3 regions of the Clostridium neonatale genome follow, and region 2 is predicted to be linked to each of the others. Evidence: a T-box and tRNA genes for the amino acid it is inferred to sense, from the RefSeq annotation. Region 2 holds a T-box; the other regions hold tRNA genes.
The links. The T-box of region 2 lies ahead of CNEONATNEC86_RS08790 (valine--tRNA ligase). A T-box ahead of a tRNA ligase gene usually reads a tRNA of that ligase, here a tRNA-Val.

Region 1: it encodes a tRNA-Val, which carries the amino acid that the T-box ahead of CNEONATNEC86_RS08790 (valine--tRNA ligase) is inferred to sense. The anticodon was not compared.
Region 3: it encodes a tRNA-Val, which carries the amino acid that the T-box ahead of CNEONATNEC86_RS08790 (valine--tRNA ligase) is inferred to sense. The anticodon was not compared.

What each region holds. Positions count from the first base shown of each region.
Region 1 covers NZ_UICR01000003.1:600,689-604,978, forward strand. Annotated here, with positions in the region: gene CNEONATNEC86_RS20935 (S8 family serine peptidase) at 1-122, shown strand, start outside; gene CNEONATNEC86_RS20940 (DnaD domain protein) at 265-1,272, shown strand; gene CNEONATNEC86_RS20945 (ATP-binding protein) at 1,265-2,248, shown strand; tRNA gene CNEONATNEC86_RS20950 (tRNA-Asp) at 2,489-2,565, opposite strand; tRNA gene CNEONATNEC86_RS20955 (tRNA-Val) at 2,572-2,647, opposite strand; tRNA gene CNEONATNEC86_RS20960 (tRNA-Glu) at 2,660-2,734, opposite strand; gene CNEONATNEC86_RS20965 (hypothetical protein) at 2,902-3,450, opposite strand; gene CNEONATNEC86_RS20970 (BaiN/RdsA family NAD(P)/FAD-dependent oxidoreductase) at 3,582-4,290, shown strand, end outside.
Region 2 covers NZ_UICR01000001.1:1,904,034-1,908,323, reverse strand. Annotated here, with positions in the region: gene CNEONATNEC86_RS08790 (valine--tRNA ligase) at 1-2,419, opposite strand, end outside; T-box leader at 2,559-2,786, opposite strand; partial or broken gene CNEONATNEC86_RS08785 (VOC family protein) at 2,917-3,314, opposite strand; gene CNEONATNEC86_RS08780 (MalY/PatB family protein) at 3,443-4,290, opposite strand, start outside.
Region 3 covers NZ_UICR01000001.1:575,449-579,738, forward strand. Annotated here, with positions in the region: gene mreB (rod shape-determining protein MreB) at 1-891, shown strand, start outside; gene yyaC (spore protease YyaC) at 975-1,523, opposite strand; gene CNEONATNEC86_RS02770 (hypothetical protein) at 1,625-2,035, shown strand; tRNA gene CNEONATNEC86_RS02775 (tRNA-Tyr) at 2,181-2,265, shown strand; tRNA gene CNEONATNEC86_RS02780 (tRNA-Val) at 2,272-2,347, shown strand; tRNA gene CNEONATNEC86_RS02785 (tRNA-Thr) at 2,366-2,440, shown strand; tRNA gene CNEONATNEC86_RS02790 (tRNA-Tyr) at 2,446-2,530, shown strand; tRNA gene CNEONATNEC86_RS02795 (tRNA-Thr) at 2,574-2,648, shown strand; tRNA gene CNEONATNEC86_RS02800 (tRNA-Tyr) at 2,654-2,738, shown strand; SAM riboswitch class I at 2,925-3,026, shown strand; gene metK (methionine adenosyltransferase) at 3,191-4,290, shown strand, end outside.

The DNA.
Region 1 (4,290 bases), on a different contig from region 2:
ATCCTAAAGTTAATTTTAAAGATGTTTTATCACTACTAAAGGTTGCTTGTACTCCCATCGAAGATATTTCAAAGAGCATCCAAGGTGAAGGAGTTGTTGATACAAAAAAGCTCATGCTTTAATACAGAAATGCAGACTATTAATCATAGGTCTGTATTTTTTTGCTTGTCGAGTACATAGTATTTATTATTTCCCTACATTGAAGTATAATATGCTATAATTATTTACATAATCATAAATATAATTAAAAAGGTAGGTGGCAAAATGAGCACTTTCATATTAAAGAATAATTCTTTAAACTTTACTCCTGTTAGTAATACTTTCATTGAAAAATATATGCTAGGAGCTAGAGGCGAATTTATAAAAGTTTATTTGCTATTATTAAAATTTAATACTTCAGGTGAGCCTGGGGTAAGCTCATCAATATTAGCTTCCTCTCTTAACTTATTAGAATCAGATATAATGAATGCTCTTAATTATTGGAGTGATCAAGGAATAATCAGACTAAATAAGATAGATCAAATGGGAAACTTTAATATAGAATTCTTGGACTTAGATAATACTTCAAATAATGGTAACAAAAATCAAGTTGACTTACTATCTGCTTTAAATAGCAATAATACTAAAGATATGTTAAAGGATATAGAATCTCTTTTAGCAAGACCACTTTCCCCTACTGAGATGTCCACATATTTAAATTGGCAGAATGAATTTGGTTTTTCTTCTGAATTAATTTTAATACTAATGGAATATTGCATTTCTAAAGGTAAAAGCGATCCAAGATATATAGAAAAAGTGGCTTTATCATGGCATGACTTAAAAATAACTAATATTGAGCAGGCTCAAAATTTAATCAAAAAGACTGAAGATAAATGGGGAAATATCAGAAAAATACTATCTTATCTCGGAATTAATAATACAGATATAATGAAACCTCAACAGGAAATGATTGAAAAATGGTTACTAACTTATAATTATTCCATAGAAATAATTCAAAAAGCCTGTGATATATGCTTTGAAAGATTGAATAGAGCAGATTTCAAGTATATTGATGGTATTTTAAATAACTGGAATAGTAATAACCTTAGAACATTAGAAGATATCGCAGCTAAAGACAAAAAACAAGTCAATAGTAATAAGTATAATAAGGCTCAAGGTACATCTTCTTATATTAAAGAGAAGCCACCGCTTAGATTTAATAACTTTGAACCTAGAGAATATGACTACGACTCTTTAGAAAAAAAATTATTAGGATGGGATAATGATGATTAATGGTTATCAAACAGAACTTTTAAAAATATATGATAATATAAGAGCATCTGAAAATAAAGCATTAAAGCAAAGAAAAGCAGAAATAGCTGAAAAATATCCTGAAATAATAGATTTAGATAATAAAATTAAAAAGCTTTCATTACAAATGGCTCTATCAGTAATAAAATCAGATAACAGCGAAAGAACCGTAGAAGAATTTAAAGAAAAAATCACTGATTTACGTGTTAAAAAATGTGAAATGCTAGTTGAAAGAGGTTATTCTACTGACTATCTAAATATCTATTATCATTGCAAAAAATGCAAAGACACAGGTTTTATAGGTAATAAAAAATGTATTTGCTATAGCCAAAAGTTAATTGACCTATATTATAAAGATTCTGATTTAGAGAATATAGTGAAAACTTGTAATTTTGATAATTTTGATTTAAGTTTATTTTCATCTCATAGAAATGAAAATGAAAAATATTCTGAAAGAAAAAATATCGAAAACAATTTAAATTACATTCTTCAAGAATATCTACCTAACTTTAAAACAATCAATACTAACCTACTATTTTACGGTAATCCTGGTAGTGGAAAAACTTATTTATCATATTGTATAGCAAAATCTATTTTAGACACAGGAAACTTAGTAGTTTATAAAACATCAGAAGAGTTAATAAAGATATTAAGAGATTTAAGATTTAAAAATGCTGATAGCGGAATAGAAAAACTATTATTAGAATGTGACTTACTAATTATAGATGATTTAGGTGCAGAGCATATAAATGAATTCTCTGTTACAGAACTTTTTAATATAATAAATAAAAGAATTCTTACAAATAAAAAGATGCTTATTTCTACTAATTTAACCCTTCCTGCAATAAGCAAACATTATTCTGAAAGAATTGCTTCTAGACTTTTAGGCGATTTTAAATTGTGTAAATTCTATTCAGATGATATAAGAATAAAACAAAATCTAAATAGAAATAGATAATTTTTTAATTATCTGTTCATAAAAGAAGGTATCCTTAAAAATTATTTTTTTAAGGATACCCTCTTTTATATCAAATTATACGCAAAAATCTTATATTTAGTCTATAAAAATAAAACGAAATTAGATAAAGCTAATTTGAATAATCATATACATACATATTTATTTTCTTTTTTATAAATCATTACAATACTTAAATATTAATAATAAATAAAAAAACAAGCTATTAAAGCTTGTTTTTTATGGCGACTCAGAAGGGGCTCGAACCCTCGACCTCCGGCGTGACAGGCCGGCACTCTAACCAACTGAGCTACTGAGCCATCTTATGGTGGGCACAACAGGGCTCGAACCTGTGACCCCCTGCTTGTAAGGCAGGTGCTCTCCCAGCTGAGCTATGCGCCCATAAGATAGAAATGGTGACTCCTAGGGGAATCGAACCCCTGTTACCACCGTGAAAGGGTGGTGTCTTAACCGCTTGACCAAGGAGCCATGCTTTATATTGTCTTCGCTTGATGTCTTTTAACACCTTGTCGCGCTGACCACATAGACTATAATACAGAAAATTAGATTAAGTGTCAACATATTTTTTAAAATTTTTTTAAAATCACTTCATTTTTTGATCCATATTAAATTTAAATATTAAATGAAATACTCTTTCAAACTTGATTTATTGCGGCTTCAAAGCTATCTATCTCTAATCTTCTACTACGTATTTCTTTATTAATTCTTTCTATTTCTACATTACATAATTGTAAAAATTCATCTTTCTGAATTATTCTAATATCAATATTGTAGCTATCCTTTTTAAAATTTTGTCCAGATGCATTAACTTGTAAGGGAACTTTTTCATTAATCATCAATACTATATCCTTTTCCCATATGCCTCTCTTATTTACTTTATATTTATCTATTAATACATTTAATCTTTTAGCTTCTTCATGAATTTCTGATTCTAATGAATTTTTTAATGCACTATAGAAGACAACCGAAATTCCTCTTTTTATTTTTATTTTTAAGTATTCTTTATTTTCTATCAAAAACTCATCTATTTTTGTTTCTCCCATAAATTCTACATCGTTAAATTCAAAACATTTTAATCCATTTCCACCAGAATAATTTACCAGAACTTGATCATAATTCATTCTTCTTACTTTAAATACTCTTTCAAAATCTTCTAATTTATTATTTATTACTTTTACTTCCATAATATAATCACCAAATTTAGTATTCCTTCCTTTTAACATTTTTATTACTATGTTAAAATCTATTTAGCATATTGAAGCTTATTTTTACCTTCTTTAATATGTCTTATAAAAAATAAGGAGTGATTAATATAATGATTCATCACGATTTACTTATAATTGGTGGCGGAGCTTCAGGAGTAATGGCCGCCATTGTTGCAAAAGATTTTGGAATGGATGTAGCAATAGTTGAAGGTAACGACAGGATATGTAAAAAGGTTCTTGCCACTGGAAATGGTAGATGTAACATAAGTAATAACACAATATTTGAACCTTTTAATGCTTATCATAGTGAAAATGATAAATTTTATTGTGACACTTTAAGTAATTTTACAGTAGAAGATACAAAAAGTTTATTTTTATCATTAGGATTACCTTTTGTTGAACTTGAAAACGGCAAAATGTATCCTCAATCACTACAAGCCTCATCTGTAATAGATATATTTAGAATTGCTGTAGAAGAAAAACAGATACCTCTATATTTAAACTGTAAAGTTAATAATATATCAAAAAGTAAAAATTTTAAAATATCTACTAATAATGAAGATTTTAAAAATTTTTCATGTAATAAATTGATTTTAAGTTGTGGAGGAAAGGTTGCTCCTAAGACTGGTTCTGATGGTTCTGGATATAAAATTTCAAAATCATTTGGTCATACTATTATTGAACCTATTCCTGGTATAGTTCAATTAAAACTAGATTATCCTTATCTAAAAGCCTTATCAGGAATAAAATTTGATGGTTCAGTATCCATATTTATTGATAATGAATTTATCCGCTCAGAAAAAGGTGAAGTATTATTTA
Region 2 (4,290 bases):
ATAATTCTCCACCCTTAACAACAAGTGATACAGCATTAGCTGGTACATTAGATTTATCAGCTATAAATTCAACTTCTGATGCTGAAGCTAATTTTTCAATATAAGATGTACCTACATTAAAGGCTTCTTTAGCTTCATCTGAAATATAGCATATAACTTTAGCCTTTCTTGATGGTGGTACATTCATTTCAGCTCTTACATTTCTTAATCCTTTAATTGCTTCAATTATATATCCCATATCACTTTCAGCTTTTTCATCTAATAAAGCTTCATCATATTCAGGCCAGCTCGATGTTGTTATTGTTTCTTCATCAGTTAAGTGAGTGAATATTTCTTCTGTTATAAATGGCATTGCTGGATGTAATAATTTAAGTCCTGTAACTAAAACAGTGCTTAAAACATTGTAAACTACGCCCTTAGCTTTTTCGTCCTCACCATAAAATACTGATTTAACAAGTTCTATATACCAGTCACAGAATTCAGTCCACATAAAGTCGTTAACCTTTTGCATAGCAATTCCAAGTTCGAATTTTTCCATGTTTTCAGTAACTTCTTTAACTACTGTATTCATCTTTGAAAGTATATATTTATCTGCTAATGAATAATCCTTGCAGTCTTTATATTTATTCATTATATCCTTATCAAGATTCATCATAACAAATCTTGATGCATTCCAGATCTTATTAGCAAAGTTTCTTGATGCTTCAACTCTTTCTGGATAGTATCTCATATCATTTCCTGGAGCATTACCAGTTGCAATCATAAATCTTAATGCATCAGCACCATATTCTTCAATAACTTCAAGTGGATCTACACCATTACCTAAAGACTTACTCATCTTTCTACCTTGAGAATCTCTTATAAGTCCATGTATAAGAACTGTGTTAAATGGAGTTTCACCCATACAGTGAAGTCCTGAAAATATCATTCTTGCTACCCAGAAAAATATAATATCATGGCCTGTAACTAATACGCTATTTGGATAGAAATATTCTAGATCTTCTGTTTTATTTGGCCAGCCAAGTGTTGAAAATGGCCATAATGCAGATGAGAACCAAGTATCAAGCACATCTTCATCCTGTTTTATATTAGTACTTCCACATTTAGAACATTTAGTTGGTGTTTCTTCAACAACCATCATTTCACCACAGTCCTGACAATAGTAAACAGGTATTCTGTGGCCCCACCATAATTGTCTTGAAATACACCAGTCTTGAATATTTTCCATCCAATTAAAATAAGTTTTATCAAATCTTTCTGGAACAAATTTTGTTTTTCCTTCTTTAACTACATCAATTGCTGGCTTTGCAAGATCTGCCATCTTAACATACCATTGTTTTGATATTATAGGCTCTACTGTAGTTCCACATCTATCATGTGTTCCAACATTATGTGTATGATCTTTAACTTTAACTAAAAGTCCTGCTTCTTCTAAATCTTTAACAATTGCTTTTCTAGCTTCATATCTGTCTAAGCCTTTGTATTTTCCACCTTTTTCATTGATAATTCCCTTATCATCCATAACTCTTATGATTTCAAGATTATGTCTCTTGCCTACTTCAAAATCGTTAGGATCATGAGCTGGAGTCATCTTAACTGCACCAGTACCAAATTCTAAATCAACATAGTCATCACCAACTATAGGAATTTCTCTATTTACAAGTGGTAATATTACAGTCTTTCCTATAAGATGTTTATATCTTTCATCATTAGGATTAACAGCTACGCCACTATCTCCAAGTAATGTTTCTGGTCTAGTTGTTGCAATTTCTAAGAATCCAGAACCATCAGCAAGTGGATAATTTATATGCCAGAAATGTCCCGCTTGTTCTTCATATTCAATTTCTGCATCTGAAAGTGCAGTTTGACAATGAGTACACCAATTAGTTATTCTATTTCCTTGATAAATAAGTCCTTCATTATAAAGCTTAACGAATACATGCTTTACAGCTGCACTTAAATTTTCATCCATTGTAAATGCTTCTCTTGTAAAGTCGGCAGATACTCCAAGCTTTTTAACTTGATTTCTTATTGTAGCTCTATACTTATCGCTCCACTCCCAAACTTTTTCAAGGAACGCTTCTCTTCCCATTTCTTTTTTATCATAGCCTTCTTCAGCTAACTTATTTGCAACCTTAACTTCTGTTGCAATAGATGCATGGTCTTCACCTGGAAGCCATAATGTACAATACCCTTGCATTCTCTTAAATCTTATAAGCATATCTTGAAGAGTATCATCAAATGCGTGGCCTAAATGAAGCTGACCTGTTATATTTGGAGGCGGCATTACAATAGTAAATGGCTTTTTGCTTTTATCTATTACAGGTGTAAAATATCCTTTATCCTCCCAATTCTTATAAATTCTTTCTTCAAATTCTTTTGGATCATATGTAGTTGATATGTTCTTGATCTCTGACATTTTTATTCCTCCATTTATTTTAGTTGACAGTTAACATCTGACAATTGACAGTTATAAATTATTTTTTTAATAAAAGTCTCTTGTTGATTGTTAAATTTCTAAAAATATTAGCTATAAATAAAAAAAGCTTTCAATCCTATAAAAGGACGAAAACTCGCGGTACCACCTTTATTTCCACGTAAGCAGATAAAATCATGCTCTAATGGACTCTTAATTTAAATAACGATTTAGAAAAACCGTCTTTAGCTACTGTTATTTTCACTAAAGAAGCTCAAAAGCTACCTTCAAAATCTTCCACATAAGGGCTTTCACCTAATCCCTCTCTCTGAATATTTTATGAATTATATAACTCATAAAAAACAGTACTACTCACATTATTATCTGCAAGATTCCTACCATGTTTCCAATTTTTACTCCTCTTTTTCAATGCTTTTATATAATTTTTAAATTATCTTTATAATATATTAATGACTTTATTTTGTCAATATGTACTTTTATTATATATCTATTTTTTCAGCTTCTATATTATTGTATGTATTAATAGGAAATGTTGCTTCTATATTATTTCCTTCACTATCAACAAACTCCAAAACATAATTAGAACCTATCTTAGTTATTGGAAATACTATTTCACTTTTAAAATTTTAAGTTTTTCAGTAAATTCATTTAAATCACTTACTTCAATACTTGGTAAACAATTATTGCCAAAAGTATGCCTTTCATTCATCTTTTTATAATTAAATAAGCCGTATCTAAACCCATTTATATCAAATACACTATAAATTTCATCTCTTACTGTAACCTTTTGATCAAATAATTCTTCATAAAAATTAATTGCACGCGTCATATCATCTACACAAATATATAATGATGATATCCTAAAATCAATTCCCATTGTACTATCCCCTTTACTATAAATACACAATTTAAAAGGAGATGCTTTTTATACTCACCATCTCCCTTACATATTTTATATAATTTATTATAATTATTCAATAAATTGATCCTTAATATAAAATATCTTTATTTTTTATATACTCTATTTACAGCTTCCAAAAGCCTATTTAATGCCTTTTCTAAAATATGTTTTGGACATGCTATGTTTATTCTTTCAAATCCTTGACCTTCTTTTCCGAAAATATAACCTTCATCTAAAAAGAGTTTTGCTTCATTTTCCATAAAATCTTGCAATTTAACATAATCACTTTCTAATTTTCTAAAATCAAGCCATTGAAGATATGTTCCCTCAAGTGGTATTACTTGAACTTCTGGAATGTTTTTATTCAAAAATTCTTTTACAAATTTCCTATTTTCATTTAATACTTTTAGAAGCTCATCTAGCCAATTTTCACACTTTGTATACGCTAATTCACATGCTTTAAATCCAAATGTATTTAATCTAGGGAATCCAGATTTTTCACGCTCTTTTTTAACTATTTCTCTTATGTTTTTATTTGCGATTATTATATTAGATACTTGAAGTCCTGCCAAATTGAAAGTTTTACTTGGCGCTGTACAGATAATTGAGTTTTCCTCAAATTCCTTAGAAATTGTACTAAATACAGTATGTTTATATTCTTCCATAATAAGATCAAAATGTATTTCATCAGATATAACCAATACATTATTTCTTATACATATTTCTCCTACTTTTTTTAGTTCATCTATTGTCCATACTCTACCTACAGGATTATGAGGATTACATAATATAATAAGCTTAGTATCTTCCCTACTTGCTTTTTCTTCAAGATCCTTAAAATCTATAGCATACTTACCTTTATCATATATAAGTTGATTTTTTATGATCTTTCTACCATGTATATTTATTACTTTGTAGAAAGGGTAATATACTGGAGTCATTACTATAACAC
Region 3 (4,290 bases), 1.3 Mb from region 2:
GGTGACGAAGCACGAAAAATGATAGGTAGAACCCCGGGAAACATTGTTGCAGTAAGACCTTTACGTGATGGTGTTATATCTGATTATGATCTTACTCAAAAAATGTTGAAGGAATTTATTAAAAAGGCATCTGGCAAGCGAAATTTAAGAGCACCAAATGTTGTCGTATGTGTACCATCAGAAGCAACAGAAGTAGAAAAAAGAGCAGTTATTGATGCAACTATGAATTCAGGTGCTAAAACTGTTCGCATAATAGAAGAACCTCTTGCTGCTGCTATAGGAGCAGGAATTGATATCACTAAGCCTAATGGATGTATGGTGGTAGATATTGGTGGAGGTACTTGTGATATAGCTGTTATATCTTTAGGAGGAGTTGTTGAAAGAGAATCAATTAAAATTGCAGGAGACAAGTTCGATGACTCTATAATAAAGTATGTAAGAAGTGAATATAAATTAATGATTGGCGAGAAAACTGCTGAAGAATTAAAAATAAATATTGGTTCAGCATTTAAAAATGCCAGAAATTTATCATGTATGATGAAAGGTAGAAACTTAGTTACAGGTCTACCAGATGAAGTTGAAATTAATACAGAAGAAATACGACTTGCAATACAAGAGCCAGTGCAAAGTATAGTTGACTGTGTAAAGATCGTTTTAGAAAGAACACCACCGGAATTAGCAGCAGACATTATTGAAAAGGGAATTGTAATGACTGGTGGAGGTTCATTGATTAATGGGTTGGATAAGCTTATTCAATTTAAAACCGGTGTAGCAGTGACAGTTGCAGAAGGGGCAGAAGAATGTGTTGTTAATGGATCAGGAGAAGTATTAGGGTATTTAGATAGATTAGATAGAGAAGTAAATTCACAACAAATAGTTCTTATAGAATAAAACATCGAGAGATTTTCTTTTTATTGAAAATCTCTCGATGCTTTTTATAAAATTAAAAAAGTAATTAAAGCTTAGGTATTAATTCAAATGTCTAGCGAAAGCTTAGGAAATAAATCATTATTTAAATTATAAGCATTAATTAATGATCTAGATATAATCTTTGCCATATCCATAATAAAAGATAATCGGATGCTTCTAGAAAAGAATAAATCAGAATTTTCGCTAGAATCTACAATACCTATTACAGAAGCCATACCTACTTCGGGAAGCTCTTTTCCTACTCCTTTTCCAGGATGAATAGCATAGTCTCTAATGCGAATTTCACCTATATCATCTTGATTTCCAAGACATGCATCTATACCTATGATATTAGCAGTTGGATGAAGTTCTTTTATTTTATTTAAACGTTCATCTATATTTAGTGCGTGGATTGGTTCTGATAATGTCCCGTATACTGGCAATGGAAAGAAATTTTCAGTTAATATTGAACCAACTAATGGACCAAGGCAATCACCTATGCATTTATCAGTGCCAATACAAACAATTATTGTATTAGAATTAATGTATTTTTCTAATTCATGAGATAGCTTGTATGAAAAGCTTTTGGAACTATGGTTATTATCTAAATTCATTAAAGGCATCCCTCCTTATAGAATATGTATATTTAGGAAAATGAAAAAATAGTATATAAAAATAAATAAATGGCAATAAATACTAATGTAAGGAGGAGAAAATGAAAAAAATTATTATATTTATAATATTTACACTTACTTTAATAATGAACATGTCTATAGCATTATTTTGGAATCCAGATATAGATAATAAAAAAGATGATCCAATGCAAAGCACTGAAGTATTTAGTGATACAAGATCTTTGTGCAAAGTTGATGATGTAATTCTGTTAGAAGAACTAGATAATAGTCAATCAAAGGAACTTGATAGTATACTTTCACCATTATCAACATTTGAAATAGAGTTAGTAAAAGAAGAGCTTAATACATGTAGTGAAGATGAAATCATAAAAGCGTTCAGAAAATTAAAAAGGAGATTGCCTGAAAGCGAATATAAAAAAATAGAAGAAATATTAAGTCCGCTTATAGATATTGAAGAACTTAATTCTATACTAAAAAATAAATATGTTTAGTGTATTAAAATGAAGAAATAAAGAGTAAATAGAATATATAGCGATATAATTTATCTAAATAAGCATATATGAGAGTTGAAATATAAGTACTTTGAATATATACTAACTATTGTTGATGTGAACAAAAACACCAACAAAACTTAATGGAGGAATTCCCGAGTGGCCAAAGGGGGCAGACTGTAAATCTGTTGCGTCTCGCTTCGATGGTTCGAATCCATCTTCCTCCACCATTAGATGGGCGCATAGCTCAGCTGGGAGAGCACCTGCCTTACAAGCAGGGGGTCACAGGTTCGAGCCCTGTTGTGCCCACCATCTAAAAAATATAAATATGCTGGCATGGCTCAACGGTAGAGCAGCTGACTTGTAATCAGCAGGTTGTAGGTTCGATTCCTATTGCCAGCTCCAATTGTGGAGGAATTCCCGAGTGGCCAAAGGGGGCAGACTGTAAATCTGTTGCGTCTCGCTTCGATGGTTCGAATCCATCTTCCTCCACCATTTAAACCAAATATTTATATTATAACAATTAAATAAGAAATATGCTGGCATGGCTCAACGGTAGAGCAGCTGACTTGTAATCAGCAGGTTGTAGGTTCGATTCCTATTGCCAGCTCCAATTAAGGAGGAATTCCCGAGTGGCCAAAGGGGGCAGACTGTAAATCTGTTGCGTCTCGCTTCGATGGTTCGAATCCATCTTCCTCCACCAAAACTCAGAATTATTATTCTGAGTTTTTTATTTTATCTTGAAATAAAAGTTGAAAAGTAAATAGTTGTATCAATTTATGCATGAATAGAATATATTATAGATTATATGATATATTATGTTTATTGTATAATATTGACCATAAAAATATTATGTGGTAGAATAAATTACGAAAATAAAATATTGTTACTCTTATCAAGAGAGGTGGAGGGATAGGGCCCAGTGAAACCCGGCAACCTGTTTAATTACAAGGTGCCAATTCCTGTAGAAAGATTTTCTACAAGATAAGAAAGTATTGTGTAATCGCGCTCTTCTTATCGAAGAGTTTTTTTATTGCATATAAAAGGTATTTCTTTTAAGACAGTATAAAAAATATTAAGAAGTGTGAGATTTTTCACTTTTACTCGAATTATTTCATGATTAAAGATAAGGAGTACAAGCGGAAGGAGAAAAATATGAGAAGATTATTTACATCAGAATCAGTTACAGAAGGTCATCCAGATAAAATGTGTGATCAAATTTCAGATGGCGTATTAGACGCAATTTTAGCACAAGATCCAAATGCTAGAGTAGCATGTGAAACATGTACAACAACAGGAATGGTTATGGTAATGGGAGAGATATCAACAAATTGTTATGTTGATATTCCTAAAGTAGTTAGAGAAACTGTTAGAGAAATTGGATATGATAGAGCTAAATACGGATTTGATTGCGATACTTGTTCTGTTATGACAACAATAGATGAACAATCAGCAGATATTGCTATGGGTGTTGATGAAGCTTTAGAATCAAGAAAAGGTGAGAAAGATGAGGTTGAAGCAGTAGGTGCTGGAGACCAAGGAATGATGTTTGGTTTTGCTACAAATGAAACTGATGCATATATGCCGTTACCAATTCATATGGCTCATAGATTATCAAGAAGACTTACTGAAGTAAGGAAAGATGGTACATTAGGCTATTTAAGGCCTGATGGTAAGACACAAGTAACAGTTGAATATGAAGATGAAAAACCAAAGAGAATAGATACAATAGTAATATCTACTCAACATGATGAGCATGTTACATTAGAACAAATAGAAAAGGATCTTAAAGAACATGTTATTAAAGCAGTAGTACCACAAGAATTATTAGATGATAAAACAAGATATTTTATAAATCCAACTGGAAGATTTGTTGTTGGTGGACCACAAGGTGACTCTGGATTAACTGGAAGAAAGATTATAGTAGATACTTATGGTGGATATGGTAGACATGGTGGTGGAGCATTCTCAGGAAAAGATCCAACAAAAGTTGATAGATCTGCTGCTTATGCTGCAAGATGGGTTGCGAAAAACTTAGTGGCTGCTGGATTAGCTGATAAGCTTGAAATACAATTAGCTTACGCTATTGGAGTTGCTAAACCAGTATCAATAACTGTTGATACTTTTGGAACAGGAAAACTATCAGATGATAAAATAGTTGAAATAGTTGAAAAGGTATTTGATTTAAGACCAGGAGCTATAATAAGAGATCTTGATTTAAGAAGACCTATATATAAGCAAACAGCTGCTTATGG